DNA from 3 places in the Rothia uropygioeca genome. Region 1 is predicted to be linked to each of the others. Evidence: riboswitches for the same ligand, from Rfam matches in the RefSeq annotation. Region 1 holds a riboswitch; each other region holds the start of a gene.
The links. A riboswitch is a leader RNA that binds a small molecule or an ion and turns the genes downstream of it on or off. The one in region 1 is predicted to bind thiamine pyrophosphate.
Positions count from the first base shown of each region.

Region 2: linked by a shared signal. The riboswitch ahead of EWR20_RS03255 (ECF transporter S component) and the one ahead of EWR20_RS01325 (3-oxoacyl-ACP reductase) in region 1 are both predicted to bind thiamine pyrophosphate.
Region 3: linked by a shared signal. The riboswitch ahead of thiM (hydroxyethylthiazole kinase) and the one ahead of EWR20_RS01325 (3-oxoacyl-ACP reductase) in region 1 are both predicted to bind thiamine pyrophosphate.

Region 1 is NZ_NOIR01000001.1:296,078-301,667, reverse strand. It holds gene EWR20_RS01335 (hypothetical protein) at 1-734, opposite strand, end outside; gene EWR20_RS13080 (peptidase inhibitor family I36 protein) at 794-1,156, opposite strand; gene EWR20_RS01330 (LLM class flavin-dependent oxidoreductase) at 1,352-2,653, opposite strand; gene EWR20_RS01325 (3-oxoacyl-ACP reductase) at 2,650-3,444, opposite strand; TPP riboswitch at 3,521-3,617, opposite strand; gene efeB (iron uptake transporter deferrochelatase/peroxidase subunit) at 3,633-5,054, opposite strand; gene efeO (iron uptake system protein EfeO) at 5,070-5,590, opposite strand, start outside.
Region 2 is NZ_NOIR01000001.1:738,185-743,774, forward strand. It holds gene EWR20_RS03230 (Na+/H+ antiporter subunit D) at 1-297, shown strand, start outside; gene EWR20_RS03235 (Na+/H+ antiporter subunit E) at 299-883, shown strand; partial or broken gene EWR20_RS03240 (monovalent cation/H+ antiporter complex subunit F) at 880-1,137, shown strand; gene mnhG (monovalent cation/H(+) antiporter subunit G) at 1,264-1,737, shown strand; gene EWR20_RS03250 (DUF4235 domain-containing protein) at 1,810-2,082, opposite strand; TPP riboswitch at 2,224-2,323, shown strand; gene EWR20_RS03255 (ECF transporter S component) at 2,380-3,051, shown strand; gene EWR20_RS03260 (ABC transporter ATP-binding protein) at 3,048-4,709, shown strand; gene EWR20_RS03265 (energy-coupling factor transporter transmembrane component T family protein) at 4,697-5,488, shown strand.
Region 3 is NZ_NOIR01000003.1:101,687-107,276, reverse strand. It holds gene EWR20_RS08555 (CitMHS family transporter) at 1-69, shown strand, start outside; gene EWR20_RS08550 (universal stress protein) at 103-564, shown strand; gene EWR20_RS08545 (TenA family protein) at 623-1,327, opposite strand; gene thiD (bifunctional hydroxymethylpyrimidine kinase/phosphomethylpyrimidine kinase) at 1,342-2,259, opposite strand; gene thiE (thiamine phosphate synthase) at 2,259-2,945, opposite strand; gene thiM (hydroxyethylthiazole kinase) at 2,942-3,781, opposite strand; TPP riboswitch at 3,772-3,864, opposite strand; gene EWR20_RS08525 (pyridoxine/pyridoxamine 5'-phosphate oxidase) at 4,814-5,374, shown strand; gene EWR20_RS08520 (LysR family transcriptional regulator) at 5,420-5,590, shown strand, end outside.

The DNA of each region.
Region 1 (5,590 bases):
TCCCGACACTTCGCATCAGCCACGGCGATATCGATACCGGGGTTCTTTATTTTCGCGTGAATAATGTCCGGAGTCTCGAATTCGAGGTTCTCATCGTTTTTCATGCATTCGGACCACTTCTTTTCGAGGCCTCGAGTCTCCTCCGAGTCCATAGCCGCATTGACGTAAGGGAGCGGCAGGTTCCCTGCGGCGCCTTCGAAGACAACACCAGATTCCGCGGAACCGAAAACTTTTTCATAAGCGAAAGCCAGGCAACCATCCTTGGAGATGCCACCAGGCACCCCCTCCACACTCACCGAACCGTTCTCGGGGTCCCCGATAAATACGGAGATCGCCTTCTTTTCCATGTCTGAAGGTAGAGATTCAGGATCTTCCAGCCCGGCGTCAGTCACATATCCCTGAACCCGAGCATCTTCGACGTTGAGTTCCGACGGGCTCGCCAAACTACGCACCGACGGGGTCTTATGTGATCGGGCGACCCACCGCGCCCCATGGTTACTGACACACTGTCCGATTTCTTTCTCGACCGCGTCATGCATCGCCGGGGTCTGACGGAAGAGTTCATCCACTTTTTCGATGGCCTGGGGATCGGGCGACGTCGCGGCAGCGAGGCTTTCGATGGCGAGACTCTCGGAAGACTCGCTCGCATTAGGCTCGCTCTTCGCCCCGCCCTCGGCGGCCCCGCACCCCACAAGGAAAAACACCAGAACAGAGAAAAAAGTAATCTTTTTCATTATTCTCTTTCAGCCCGGCGACGGCGACCGTCAGGCCGCCATCGCCAAAAACTAATACGTCAGACTTGTTTCACGAAATCTGCCATGTCATTAAATCTGATGCTTTTCAAATTGTCCTCATACCAGCCGGGCGGCAGGGTTTGGCCAATAAACTGACGACCCCGACGCCACTCACCAATACCTTCGGAAGCCCTAACGTTCGCGTTGGTCCACGAACTCGCGCGATCGTGAAGGGCTCGACTCAGGTCCGTATACCCGTTGTAACCGTTAATGACCTGCGACGAACCGCCACGGCGAGCATGCTCATAGACGCACACATTGGAGGTGGGGCATCCAAGTACGGTAGCGGAAGCGGGTGGTGCCCCGATCACCAGACTCGATGCCAGACCACAAGCTACTAGCGAGCCAGCCAGAAGTTTCATCGATATTAACGATTTCATGTTTCCCCGTTACGGATGAATCACTAATAATGGCAAGAAGTATCTTAAGTGACTTGGGGCACCCGGGCAAGGGATTCGGCACGAAAAGTCTAGAAATTTTAAGTATAGATATAAAATCTATACTTATTCCCCGTGGCCTGCGGAAATGTCGTCATTTCCGTACATCACCCCCCTGGTTCACCCGCTAGCCAGATGCCCCCGGAGGGTCGCGGCGTCGTAGTCCGTGCGGAAGCGGCCACGTTTCTGGAGTTCCGGAATCACCTGGTCCACGAAGTCCTCGATGCCGCCCGGCAGGGTCGGGGGCATCAGGTTGAAGCCGTCCGCTCCCCCGTGGTCCAGCCAGTGCTCGATCTGATCGGCAAGGGTCTCCGGGGTCCCGACCATGGTGCAGTGTCCGCCACCGGCCGCGAGCCGCCCCAGGAGCTCGCGCACCGTGGGGCGCTCGGCTTCGATGATGCGCAGAATCGTCGCGTACCGCCCTTTGGGTCCGGTGAACTGCTCGAGCGGTTCGAGCTCCGGGACGGGCGCATCGAGCTCCCAGTCGCTGCAGTCGCGCTGCACGAATTTTCCCAGCTGGCGCAGGGAGGCCTCGACGGGCAGGAGCTCGTCCAGCTCCCTTCGCTTCCGTTCGGCTTCCTCGACGGTCGAGCCCACGTAGGTCACGAGCCCAGGCATCACGACGACGTCGTCCGGGTTCCGTCCCGCGGCCGCGGCCCGACGCCGAATGTCGGTGCGGTATTTCTCGCCCTGTTCGAGGTCGTAGGCGACGGCGTAGATGCCTTCCGCGCGACGCGATGCGAGGCTTCGTCCCGGTTCGGAGGCGCCGGCCTGGAACAGCACGGGCCGACCCTGCGGCGGTTCGGGTACGTTGAGCGGGCCAGCGACCGAGAAATGCTCGCCCTCGTGGTCCACCCCGTGGATCATGGTCGAGTCGGCGTAGCGCCCCTCGCGATCGGCCAGAATCGAGGCGCGGGGCCACGAATCCCAGAGCGCCTGGACGGCGTCGACGAACTCTTCAGCCCGGCGATAGCGTTCGTCGTGCCCCGGCAGGGTTGTACCACCGTGGTTGCGGGCCTCGGCATCAAACATGGACGTCACGACATTCCAGCCGATCCTCCCGCCGCTGATGTGGTCGAGGCTCGCCAGAATCCGGGCCGCATGGAAAGGAGTCCAGAATGAGCTGGACACCGTGCTGACCAGGCCGATCTTCGATGTCGCCCGCGCCATGGCGGCCAGGCACGTGAGTGGTTCCAGGAACCACGCCGGAGAGTCCTCGAGGTTGCCGGGGCTCAGCGACTGGCCATCGGCGAAGAACACGGCGTCGAGTTTGCCGCGTTCGGCAGTGCGGGCGAGCTCCTCGTAATAGTCGATCTCGCCGAGCCTCTCGACCGAGGAGCCCGGGGCCCTCCAGGCCGCATTGTGGTGCCCGCAGCCGTAGATGAACAGGTTGATGTGTGCGTGCTTCTTTCCAGCGTTCATCCTTTGACCAGCCCTCCATCGACGATCAGGTTCTGCCCGGTCACCGCGCGGGCCCACGGGGAAGCGAAGAAGAGAATCGCGTCGGCCATTTCGTCCGGGGTGGTCACGGAACGCAGTGGCGTTCCCGCAGCGATCATGTCGAAGACCTCATCCGGAGTTGCGGAGCTCGCATCCGTTTCCCTCAACAGACCACCGGAGACCATATTGACCGTAATTCCTTCCGGGCCGAGATCCTGCGAGAACGTGCGCGTCAAGGAGAGCAGGGCGGCCTTGGCCGCCGTGTAGTCGTGGTACGGGACCACGGGGTTCTGGAACAGGTTCGTGCCGATGTTCACGACGCGCCCGAAGCCCCGTTCGGCCATACCGGGTCGGAGCGCCTGGATCATCGCGAGCGGCCCGTGGAGCGACCCGTCGATCTGTTTCTGGAATTCCTCGGCGGTGATGTCGGCGGCTTTCGACCGGGCCTCGCCGTTGAAGCTGAAGTCCACCAGGGCGTTGTTGACCAGCGTGGTCGGTGCGGTGCCGAAGAATCCGGAGGCTGACGTCGCGAACTCTCGAATGCTCTCCCCGTCCCGAACGTCAAGGGCCGCGCAACGGGCTCGGTCCGGGAATTCGTCGACGATGCGGGCGGCGTCGTCCTTGCTCTGGTGGTACCCAATGACCACCTTTGCCCCTTCGCCGAGGAAAGCGCGGCTGATGCTCTCTCCAAGGCCCCTCGCGCCGCCGGTCACCACCACGATCTGCTCGTCGATGGGCAGAACGCTCGATACGGTGGTGGGATTTTCGGTCATGGTCTTTGCCTCTCCATCGAGGCGAAGGCACCCGAAAGAGCGATTCCCGCAACCGCTGTTGCGGCACGCGGATGTAAGTGCGCTCTGCGGACATTCCCTTCGCCAGTACTAGCTGAATCAGGTTCTACGGGTTTCATCTCAGCCTCCCTTCGGAGGCACCCCGTGTCGCGCGTCTCATGTTAGCACCGCTACTCGAACAGGCCCTGCCCAACCATCTCGTCTCCGTCACGAATGCCCGCGGGCACGGCGAAGAGCGCCGATGCCTGGTGCTGGAGATACTCCGTCAGGGCATCCTGCTCCGTCATTTTCTTGAGAGTCGGGTAGAAACCTTTCCGGGGATCTCGCACGTAGGCGATGAAGAACAGACCCGCATCCAGACGCCCGAGGGAATCGTTGCCGTCCGTATAGTTGTAGCTGCGTCGAAGCATCCGATGACCCCCGTTGTTCTCAGGGGCGACGACGGCCACATGCGAGTCCGTGGGAATCACGGGTTCCCCGTGGTCATCCTGAGCCGTGAAGTCCAGTGCTTCGAACTCGTCCGACGCCCGAGGCGAGGCGATCGACAGTGGCGCACCGTACTGCTTGTCCCGGCCGATCACCTCCTGCTGTTCGGAGAGCCGTACTCGATCCCAGATTTCGAGGTACATGTGAATCTTTCGTGCCACGAAATACGTTCCACCGTTCATCCACTGTGCGTTGGGATCATCCTCGGGCTGAACCCAAACGTTGTCGCCGAAGAGGTCATCGTCGTCTTCCGCTTTGAGGTTGGCCGTACCATCCTTGAATCCGAAGAGATTACGGGGTGTCTGCTGTCCCCTCGACGTCGAGGAACTGCGTCCGTAACCGATCTGACTCCACTTGAGCGTCGCCGAGCCGAAGGCGATGCGGGTCAGGTTTCTGATCGCGTGGACGCAGATCTGAGCGTCATTGGAGCACGTCTGGATCAGGATGTCCCCGTCGCTGGATCCTGCCCGCAGGGCTTCGTTCGCAAATTTCGGAACCCCATCGCTCAGGATCTTGGGCATCTTGTCCTTGAGTCCAAAACGATCATTTCCGTGCTCATCGACGAAGAGCGAACGTCCGAAACCGAAGGTGATGGTCAGTCCGCTCGGCGAGTATCCCCAGGCTTCTCCGGTGTCCTCGGGCGGCATGTGGTGATTGCCCTCAGGAGCGCCGCCAACGAGTTCCCCCGCGCACATATGCTCTGCGGCGACCGTCCACTCGGAAAGCAGTTCTTTGAGTCCTCCGACATCCTGAACAGTCACATTAAAGGCGGCGGTATACATATTGTTTTGCGTGGGAGTCAGAATTCCCTGTTGTTTTTCCCCGCGAAAGGGGTACCTGAGTTCAGCCGGAGTGGCTGCTGCGGCTTCATCGCTACCCATGCGGTGACCGATTGCTCCACCGCCGAAGCCCGCAATGCCCAACAGGCCGGCCGCTCCCGCGGCCCCCACGAGCCGACGACGCGAGAAACCGAGGGTTTTCCCTTGAGTTGCTGCCGCCTCGTCGCCGGCCATGGCATCCGTAGGGTGTGTCTCTGCCCAGTGCGAGTTTTTGGCAGACGACGACGCAGCACGCGGTTCATCACCGAATGATGTGTGAGGTGACATTGATTCTTCCGTGGACTAGTGAAGGATCGTTCCCGCGATCTTGGACAGCGGCTCACCGAGAGCGTTGACCGCGTCGGAGAACTTTCGTTGGAGGTCGGTGTAATCCGAGTCTTTGGGCGCTTCCCCGGCGTCCTTCTGAACGGCAGCGATCTGGGAGTAGTCCTTGAACAGGGTGTTTCCGCCCTCGTCCTTACCGGTCGATTGTTCGTTGATCAGTGACTTCACCGATTCGAATTTTGACTCGATCTTCTCTGCCAGCTTGGGGTATTTGTCTTTCACCAAATCAGCGACATTCCCATAGGCAACCTCAGCTCCTTCGACGTTGGCCTTGAAGTCATAGGTATCCGTGTGCGAGAAAGTCTCTTCTTCACCCACGATCTTGGACGTGGCAACTTCTTCCAGGAGCGAGGAAGCGCCGGTTGCGACGTCGGACAATTCGAGTTTGAACTTGCCCTTGGCGCCGTCGATCTTGCCGTAGACCAGGTCGTAGAGCTTCTGGGTGTTTTCGTTCAGCTCGTCCGCGGCTCGTTTCCGGT
Region 2 (5,590 bases), 440 kb from region 1:
GAGTTCCCGGATCCCATTCTGCTCGCCAAGGACCAGGACGGTAACTACGGGGTGAGGACCTCTGGTGAGCTCGACGTCGAGTCCCGTCGCTACCGCGGCAAGGACGTGACATTGCTGCCCCGTCCGATGATGGCCTCGACCATTGGCCTCGTGGCGGTCGGCGTCGCGATCACCGTTTTGGCCGGGCCGCTCTTCGACCTTTCTCATCAAGCCGCGGGAAACCTGAGCGACCCGCAGGTCTACATCGATGCGGTCTTGGGGCAGGACCACGGAACCTCTGCGGAAGGGGGCCACTGAGATGAGTCCATCCGCTCACCGCGCGCCTCGCGTGCGTCCCAAGAACACACTGCGTACCGAGTTGCCCCTGATCTTCTGGTTGGTTTTGGTCTGGGGTGCTCTGTGGCAGGACTTCTCGATAGGAAACCTGGCTTTCGGGCTGATCATGGCTCTGGTGATCGTCCGGGTCTTTTACCTCCCTCCGGTCCAGCTATCGGGAAGATTCAACGTTTTCTGGGGCGCGGTCCTGGGCACAAAATTCGTGTGGTGGATCGCCAAGGCGAGTTTCGAGATCCTGTGGTTCACGGTGAGACCACGCGGCGCGCCGAAATCGGCGGTGGTATCCGTCCGGTTGCGTATCAACAGTGATCTTCTCATTACCGTCGTCGGACATATCGTTTCCCTCATTCCGGGGTCCCTGGTGGTTGAGGTCGATCGCCGGAGTGCCACGATCTACTTCCACGTGATCGATATCAACACGGAAGACGAAGTGCGCGCGTTCCAAGAGAGCGTGAGATCCATCGAGAACTTGGTCATCCGGGTGATGGGCACCAAGGAAAGTCACGAGGCCCTGAAATCCGGAAGCCTTGAGGAGGTGTCGCAATGACCGTCGTCATTGTCATCTGCGGCGTCATTCTGGTGCTCGCTGCGATCGGGACCATAGTTCGCCTGGCCAAGGGGCCTTCACTGTTGGATCGCGTGATCGCCTCCGACGTGCTGCTGGCTATCGTCGGTGCGGGGCTCTCAGTGGACATGGTCTACCGGGACAGTTACGAGAACATCACCATGCTCGTCGTGATATCCCTGGTCGGTTTCTTGGGGTCCGTGACTGTTGCTCGCTTCGCAAACAACAAACGCGAACGCAAGGATGAACGCGAATCTCGGGCAGGTTCGGCAGAGAGCACTTCGCCCGCGAAGCCTGCTGGTTCTCGCAAGCCTTCCAAACTTTCCCCCGGCACAACCAAGAAACAGCGAGGTGATCGTTAGATGGACCTCGTATTCGACATCCTGACCGGGATCTGCCTGATCCTCGGTTGCCTCATGTCTCTCGGGGCCGCGCTCGGCATCGTCCGTTTTCCGGACGTTCTTTCAAGACTTCACCCAGGGGCCAAACCGCAGGTTTTCGGTTTGTTCTTGCTTTTGGCCGGGATCGGATTCGCGGCGCGTTCATGGGCTCTGGTTCCAGCGCTCGTATTGGCGTGGACCCTCCAAATCCTGGCGGTACCCGTCTCCTCGCACATGGTAGGACGTTCCGGGTTCCGCAATCGTCACTTCACGGCATCGGCTCTCACGGTCAACGAGCTTGCCGACCTCGTGGAGCAGATGAACCGTGAAGAGGAAGAAGAAGAGGCTCCTGCTGAAGCAACCGACGAGCCGCGCGACGTCGACGCCGACGCCGCCGGTCTCGGGAACGATGCGCAGGCCAAACCCGAAAGCGACCTGGAGGCAGAGCGGGACTGAGCGACGTGAGAACAATGGCGGGCGCGTGAAGGATTCACGCGCCCGCCATTGTTCGTATCGAGGGGAGGGCTATCAGACCTCGGCCTGGCCGCCGGTCTCGACTTCTTCCTTGTGCTCCATCTTGTTGGCCAGCCGCGTGACGCTCAATTTGATGAGGGTCGCGACGACACCGCTGATCGCGGTCCAAATGACGATGTCGCGGATGCTTTCCTCGGCGTCCGGATTGCTCGACGGCGGTTCATTGCCGGTAACCTTCTTCCAGCCCAGCGTCATGACCTTATTGGCCGCGAATACTCCGGCCAAGGACGCAACCGTGGAACCGATCTTGATAACGGGATTGCTCATCCATCTCTCCTCTTCATTCGCACCGGCGGTGCGGCCGGTCACGTTCAGCTCTCTCTAGCCTAATCGTACGAGTTTGCCTTTGTCCCAATCTGCTGGGCGATTCACCGGAAGTGAAATGAGTCAGATAGACTGGGGGACGTTCAAGAACGACAGGGGAGCCTCGGATGAGGCTGAGAGTGCGAAAGCAGACCCTCGACCTGATGCGGTTAGCACCGACGTAGGGAGTCGAGATCTCGGGCGTATCCAAGAACAGTACGGGTACGGCCTCCCCTCCTGAAAATTGCAGGAGGAAGACCCATGAACACCACATCCCATCACGAGTCCGGTCAAACGGTCCAGTCGTTGAGCGAGACCGGGAGCGGAAAACATCCGAAGCGCCGGAAAGTTTCGTGGCGCGTGATCGACATCGTGATCGCCTCGGTTCTTGCCGTTGTCTGCGGCGTGATCTTCTGGATCTGGTCCAATGCCGTTTCGCCGGCAACGCAGACCGCGACGGTTGGTTTCCCACCGTTGTCGGGCCTGATCGGTGGAGGCTGGCTCATCGCGGGAGTCGTCGGCGGCTTAGTAATTCGGAAACCCGGTGCCGCGATCTACTGTGAGATTCTCGCGGCCGTTATCGAAGCCCTACTGGGCACCCATTACAGCGCCGGCGTATTGCTGTCAGGGTTGATTCAGGGCATCGGTGCCGAGATCGTCTTCGCTCTATTCCTGTACCGCAGGTTCGGGCTTGCAGTGGCCATGTTTTCCGGCGGCGTCTCCGGCGTATTCATGGGCGTCAGCGAGGTCATGATGTATTACGGCTTCTGGGAAGCAAAGTATCAGGTCGTCTACATCGTGTGCGGCACGATTTCCGGCGTCGTCATCGCGGGACTTCTGGGTTGGGCCCTGATGAGGGCATTGATCTCGACGGGCGTTCTCGGTTCCGTTGCCGCAGGTCGTGATGCTCGGCGCAGCAGGGTTCGCCCGTGACGGTTCACGGGGCCCGGGTCCTGGCCCAGAACTTCGGTTGGCACCACGCTGGTCGAGAGGCACCCGCTTTCCACGGTGTAAATCTGGATATTCGGGCCGGTGAAAGGGTTTTGCTACTAGGCCCCTCAGGGGCAGGAAAATCGACATTGCTCCACGCGTTGGCGGGTGTGCTCGTGGACGATGACGGCGACGCCGTTCTGGGGCGGGCAACGATCAATGGCCTCGGGCCCGAACAATCGAGGGGCGCGGTCGGTCTGATGCAACAAGACCCAGAATCGTCGATCGTCCTGTCACGCGTAGGAGACGACCTCGCATTCGGCCCGGAGAATCTGGGAGCCGACCCCGCGGTTATCGTTCCGCGGTGCGAACGAGCTCTGCGTTCGGTCGGTTTGGATCTCTCGTGGGAGCGTCCCACGTCGGCGCTGTCCGGCGGCCAAAAACAACGGCTTGGATTGGCAGGGGTTCTGGCCATGGAACCCCAGCTGATCTTGTTGGACGAACCGACGGCCAACCTCGACCCAGATGGCGTCATCGAAGTTCGCGACGCCGTGTTGAACGCTGCGGAGGAATACGGTTCGACCCTGGTCGTAGTCGAGCACCGAGTCTCGGTCTGGTCCGAATTCGTCGATCGAGTGATCGTGCTCAGTCCGCACGGGGGAATCAGCCACGACGGGCCTCCACGGCAGGTTCTGGATGAGGCGAGAAAGGAATTGCTCCAAGCAGGAGTATGGGTCCCGGATTACGTTCCCCGGCTTCCGAGCAAGGGGCCGGGGGCGGTTCAGGGACGGGGGAACGGCGAAGCGCTTCTCGAGGCGCACGACCTCGCGGTGTCTCGTCAAGCACCCGCGCGCAAGTGGCTCAGGCAAAGACGCCGCGCGACCGCTCGCTCGGCGGAAGGACCCATCCCGGCACACCGGGAAGTGACCGTCGCGGCTTCGGATATTTGCGTCCGTATACGTCGAGGGGAGCATCTGGCGGTCACGGGACCAAATGGTTGCGGCAAATCCACCTTGGCTCTGACCCTGGCCGGCCTGCTCGCACCGGCCGCGGGTTATGTTGCGGCGTCCGATGCACTCCGATACGCAGGGGCGAGGCGAGAGCTTGACCGATCCGGCGGCCCCTCGTGGGATCCCCTGCTGTGGAGCTCGAGCCAGCTGATTGCGCGGATAGGAACTGTGTTTCAGGAACCGGAACACCAATTCGTCAAAGCATCGGTCGCCGAGGAGCTTGCCCTCGGCGCACGATTGGCCCGCGATGCGGCACCGCGCGGCGTCTTCTCCGGAAGCGACGGGGAATACCCCGAGGATCGGGCGGCTGAGCTGCTCGAACGTCTCGGTCTGAGCCACGTTGCGGAAGCGAACCCGTTTACTCTCTCCGGCGGGGAGAAAAGGCGACTCTCAGTCGGTACTGCGCTCGCGGCTCGTCCTCATGTTCTCATCCTGGACGAGCCGACTTTCGGGCAGGATGCGGTCACCTGGGCCAGCCTGGTCGATCTGCTGCGCGAGGTCCTGGACGCGGGTACGGCGGTCGTCTCGGTGACTCACGATCATGCCTTCATCGAAGCTCTCGGAGGCAGCGAGTACAGGTTGAACGGCCTCAACGTTGCCGGGACGCGGCAGCACGCGGTTCGAACAGGAGACCAGGCATGGACCTCTTGAACAATGCCAGCGCCGCCGAATCGGGGTTGGGGCGAGTCAACGCGGCCGTCAAGATCGTCCTACTCTTTGTTCTGACCATAGCTTTCTTGGCGAGCGCGGACTGGGTCACGTCGAGCGTCGGCCTGATCGCACTGGTACTCGTCATGGCGGGCTGCCGCATCAATCCCTGGAATATCCTCATTCGGCTATGGCCGGTTTTTACGGCGGCGCTATTCAGCGGGTGGGCAACGGCCCTTCTGTCCGCCAAGACCGGCAGGACCGTGCTCGACTTCGGCCCGCTGTTGCTCACCACCGACTCGGTGGATGCAGGGATCGCGATCGCTTTGCGTGGTGGCGCTCTCGCGATGGTCTCGGTGCTGCTCCTGTTGACCACGGATGCCAGAGAGATCGGCGATTCGCTGGCCCAGACTTTCAGACTGCCGGCGCGCTTCGTGCTCTCGGCCGTGGCGGCATTCCGGCTGGTAGGAATCATGATCACGGAGTGGGAAACTCTCGCTGCCGCGCGACGCGCCCGGGGTATGGGCGCAGACCGCGGCGTCATCGGGAGCATTACTGGGTTCACGGCGCAAGCTTTCGCGCTCATCGTTCAGGCTTTGCGTCGAGCGAGCCGACTGGCCGTGACCATGGAGGCACGCGGTTTCGGTGCTGGACCGAGAACCTGGGTGCATCGCCCGGAGTACTCGTGGCGGGATGCCGTCGCCTTGGTCATTGGACTTGGGATTCCCGCTGCGGCCATCGGTCTTTCGCTGACCTTGGGCACGTATCGCTTCTTCTACTAGGGCCGTGTCTAGGGTGCGCTCCACCTGGACAGACTAGACCCAGCTCTACCTCCAAATACTGCTCGCTCCACTGTCCGCGGACGCCATCAGCGGAAAAGTAAG
Region 3 (5,590 bases), on a different contig from region 1:
CTGGTCGTCTCGCTGGTCATGCTGGCCGTGGGCGTGCTGGTCGGCGTCGTCGCCATCGGCAGCGCCTAGTCGATACCCGGCCCGTCCCAGAAGGAGCACATCATGACGGATCTCTATTCGAAACCTTCCCACTCGATGCCGGAGCCCTCGCTGAGGGTATCGTCCTCGAATGGGATCGACCGCGCACCACGCACCGTCGTCGTGGGGTACCGCACGGATGCGAGCCCGAAGGTCATGCGGGAAGCGATCGCCGCGGCCCACCGCGAAAAGGCGGCGCTTCGCGTGGTGGCGTATGCCACGGACAGCACTACCAGTCCCTCCGCGAGCCGCATCGAAGTCGTCAAGGAAGTTTCCCTGCAGATCATCGAAGCGGGGCTGGAGTTCGAAATTCAGCGCGCGGGGGACGACGTCGCGGATCAGCTCCTCGATCTGGCCGAAGAGCACCACGCCAAGCTGATAGTCCTGGCAACGCGACGCCGCTCCCCGGTCATGAAACTCTTCCTCGGCTCGAGCGCCCAAAGGGTGATCCTCGAGGCGGAGTGTCCGGTACTGACGGTCAAATAGTGCGGCGCGGGACCTGGATCCGGGGCGAGCTGAACGAGCTCTGGGCTCGCGGTGAGCGTTACAGAGTCCACTTCTCCCCGCGATAGGCCGATTCCCAGAACATTTCTTCGAAGCGGGAAGCGTCCAGGAAGACCTCTCGCATGCGTTTCCGGACGACGTCGGTGACCGAGGCCGCTGCTTCCTCCACCAGGCCGATGGCCTTTTGGGTGGCCTCCGCGAAAGCAGGATCGCCGTATTCCTCAACCCATCGGCCATAGGGATGATCCTTCACCGCGGCCGAACGACTCGTCAGTACCCGCCCCACGTCCGCGTAGATCCAGAAGCAGGGCAACACGGCGGCGGCCCCAACCTCGTAGGGCTCGTAAGCACAAGCCGCGAGCAACGTGTACATGTACCCGCGCGTGATCGGCGAGGGTGATTCCGCTCGGGGGCAATCCGCCAGGAGTGGATCGTTCATGAGCTGGGAGTGCAGCACTTTCTCCTCGGCGACCGCGGTGCTGGCGCTACCTGCCCAAAACTCGGCGGCTTCCGCGGTCGGTGCCCTCGAGGACAACACGGCCAGGGCCCGTGAATAGTTGCTCAGATAGAAAGCGTCCTGGCAGATGTATTCCACGAAGATCTCTGGAGCCAGAGTGCCTTCGCCCAGTTGGCGCAGGAACTCCAGACGATTCACTCGCCCCAGAATCCCGGAAGCGTCTTTCCACAGTTGCCTTGTAAATTCTCCGGTGGTCCACACGTCATGATTCTTCGCTGATTGATTCATCGGGTCGCCTTCGCTCATCGGAGGATCTGGGCCAAGTGATTGACGGGGCCATGACCTTGGTCCGGGAACCGCGAGAGTTCCCAACACGCGCCGTCCACAAGTGCCCGGGTCAAGAAGTTCTTGCCATCTCTGGTCGCTGCCATCAGAGCGGCATCGTCGATCCCTCGGTCCCCCGAATCGGCTTGGTGCACGGCCCACCGCGCGGAAAAAGCAGCGATCGCCGAGGAGAGGGTGCACCCGGTTCCGTGAGTGTTGCGCGTTTCCACGCGGGGCGCAGTCAGTTCAATAACAGTCGGTTCGGCTGCCGGAGTCCTCGCCGCACCCTCAACGGGAGACGGCCTCGGAGATATCGCAAGAACATCCACGGCTTCCCCATCTCGTAGGTGCCCTCCCTTGAGGAGGACTGCACGGGGCCCAAGCTCTAGAAGCTCTTCGGCCTGGGAGCGCATATCCTCGAGCGAGTCGGCAACACGGTCGGGACGTCCCAACAACCGAGCACTTTCCGGGAGGTTCGGGGTGATGAGGTCCGCGAGAGGCAAAAGATCCGCGCGGATCGCTGCGTCGGCGTCCTGGCTCAGGAGGGTGTCTCCGCTCGTGGCCACCATGACCGGGTCGAGAATCACGGTCCCGAAGCTCTCGCGCCGCTCGTTCATCAGGCGTGCGAGCAAACGAACCACTCCCCCGGTTCCAAGCATCCCGATCTTGGTGGAATCCACCGGCACGTCATCGATGACCGCCTCGACCTGGGAGACCACGAAGTCTTCCGGCACATTGTGCACCCCTCGGACTCCGACCGTGTTTTGGCTGGTCAACGACGTCATACAAGCACACCCATAAGCCCCGATGGCGCTGAAGGTCTTGAGGTCGGCCTGGATTCCGGCTCCACCCGAAGGGTCCGAACCGGCAATGGTCATGGCGACGGGTGGGCGCATCACGAATCACGTCCTCTGTTGAGTGTCATGGTGGCGAGGCTCAGCAATTCGGCCGCCGCCTTTCTGGGGTCCTGGGCGGCAGCGATGGCGGAGACGACGCACAGACCGTCAACGGGCACACCCGCCAATTCAGTGGCTGTGGAGGGATTGATTCCTCCTATGGCTACACTCACGAGCCCTCCGGTTCGGGCTATCTCCGCACATTCGGATACCCCATCGGGCCCCAAGGCCGGGGCGGCGTCGGTTTTGGTAGGAGTGGCCCAGGCCGGGCCAATGCCCAGAACATCCGCTTGGCGTTCGGCCACCGCGGCCCGGACCTCGCCCGGTGTCGATACCGAGAGCCCAACCATGAGGTCGGGTCCGAGCGCCGCACGCGCATCCGCCGCGGCGGCGTCGGATTGTCCGACGTGAACATTGAGCCCCAGATCTGCGGCGACGCTGAGTCGATCATTGACGAACAGCTGGGCGGACCTGCCCGAGTCCTGCTCGGCCCGACGCAACTGCTGCTCGCAAGCGCGCGCCAGATCAGCGAAGCGGCCATCCGATAGCTCTTTGTCGCGGACCTGAACTACACCGACGCCGCCCATCACGGCCTCGTACACCACATTCGGTACACGATCGAGACCACCGCACAGCTTCGTATCCGTCACGAAATACAGTGAGAAATCGGTCGCGGGAGGTATCACTGGGCTTCCTCGTGAACCTCGACAAGGCGGCCGATTCCAGCCGGGGAGAGCTCGTAGAGCGAATCGATCCACCGCACGTGGAAGGATCCGGGACCGTCGGCGGTTCGACCCGCCAAGGAGCCGGCGGCACCCACATGGGCGTGGGCCGCCAAAACAGCGTCATGGTCGGCCAGGCCAGCCGCACGGGCGGCACCCAGATACGCCGCGACCGTGGCCCCGAGCGAGCACCCCGTCCCGATGACCAGCGGCATGAATTCGTGACCACTGGTCAGCCACGTGGTCCGGTTCGCAGAGACGACCACATCCCGCTCCCCGGAAATCGCGACGATGCCGCCGGTGCGTTCCGCAAGGAAGCGCGCGGCATCGAGAGCAGTTTCCACAGCATCGGTCGACTCGACCCCACGGCCGCCGCTTCCCTGTCCGGCCAGGGCGACGATCTCGCTGGCGTTGCCACGAATCGCAGTCGGACGTTGAGTGACGAGGTCCCGGGCGAATTCGGTACGTAGGGGAAGGCCTCCGACCGCAACCGGATCTAGAACCCAGGGCACACCCGCAGATCCCGCGGTTTCCACTGCGGCCTGGATCGCCGCGATCTGATCCTCCGAGACCGTCCCGACGTTCACAAGCACCCCGTCGGCCATCCCAGCGAAGATGCGCGCTTCGTCGGGGTGTTCGACCATTGCGGGCGAAGCCCCGACGGCGAGCAGAACGTTGGCCGTGATTTCTTTGACGACCGCGTTGGTCAAGCAATGGACCAGGGGTGACGACCCTCGAACGGCCTCGGCCGATCCGACGATGCCGTCGGGGGCGCGGTGATTTTCCGGTGAATCAGTCATGGTGACGATCCCTTCGCTAGTGCTGGCTAGATCAGGTTCAAAGGGTCTTATCTCAGCCGAACGGGGCACCCCTTGTCACTGTCGGCGCGCCATTGCGCCTCCCATCACTTTAGCTCGTGTCCCGCGAATGAAAACCGCCCCTGAAAGGTCATACAACGCCGCAAGCATGTTTTTCCGACAGTCCGGAGGGTTTATCCACAAGATCTATCCACAGTGTGGAGAACTTACACGAATGTGACTCCACGAAACCCACATCGATTCCCAACAGGTGGGTCCGAGGCCGCACCCCACTGCATAAACCTTGTCATTGCAGTGTGTACGTGCAGGTATTTTTCAGTGGTCGCTCCGCATTCCTGGCCCGTACCGTTGCCCACGGACGCCTCACGAACCCCAAACACAGATTTTTATCCCCACCTGTGGATAACTTTTCACACAACACGTGGAGAAATCGCTCGCTGAGGTCACCTCCCTGTGGAAGGTTGTGGATAATTGTGGACAACTTCCTCACGTCGTCCCCGACGCAAGCAGGGCCTGGGGCGACCTGGCATTCGGTCCCTAGAGAGAGCGCTGTGACCGGATTTTTCCCTGTATTCCGCGGCATCCTAGGTCCCCGGAGCGCCTGGCTGCTCGCCCTTCTCCCCTCGTCCGATCAGCATGAACATGCGGAGCCGACCGCGACCGGGCACCGACCGCCAACGCTTTATCCACACAGATGTCCCCAGTCGTGGACAACTTACACTTCTGTAGTTCGAGCAGCTTATTCACCGATATTCGATTCGAGATCCTGGGGAGAAGCGGCACGTTTCATTTTCCCCAACGCACTCTTAGGACAGATATTCGAGTTGTGCACATCGTTGTGCACACCTGTGGATAACTTTCTCCACCGCCTGTGTGGAATCGCCTGCGCCGACGGCTTCATTGGCACCCGGCCGCACCCCCGAAAGCAATTCTGTCCAGGCCCCTCGCGCATGGCCGCATTCCATCTGCACATGACCCTGTCCCGAGATCCGTCACAGCACTTACGATCGAGGCATGAGCACATTGAGCGACCAGCTACGCAGCCTGCCTTCCTTCCCCCAGGGCCTCCCTGTCCTCGACCCGGAACGGGTTCCCGAGGATCCAATAGACCTTTTCCTGGACTGGTTCAACGACGCGATCGGCGCGGGAAACCGTCAACCGCACGCGATGACGTTCACGACCATTCAGAATGGAGACACCCCAGTCGGACGCACGCTCATCATCAAAGACATCGACGAGCGAGGGTTCCAGTTCTCAACGCATCAGACCTCGCGCAAGGGGCAACACATCGATCAGAATCCCCGCGCATCAATGATCTTCTTCTGGCGCGAATCAGGCCGGCAGGTCAGGGTCACGGGCAACGTCGTGGCCCTGAGCGACGAGGAATCCCAACGCGATTGGGAGCAACGCCCCAGCTATACCGGTGAGCCCAACCCGGACTGGCGGCTCTATTCCCTCGCTCCCACGGAGTACGAATTCATGCAAGCTCGCGAAGACCGGAATCACTCCCGTGTGGAATACATACGAGACGGTTCCGGGTGGGTAAATCACCGGGTCACGACGCCGGCGGGCTAGGCTCGAATCATCGGCCCGAGTACCTGCGATCTATCCTGAGTAGTCATGGACCTGGAATTGCGCCACCTTCGCGCGCTCGAGGCGGTCGGCCGGAAGAAGTCGTTCACGGCCGCCGCCCGCAGCCTGCACATCACTCAACCGGCCTTGAGCCGAACCATCCAACAGCTGGAGGCTCGCCTCGGCGGGGTTACTCTGCTGAACCGCTCTTCCCGCTCC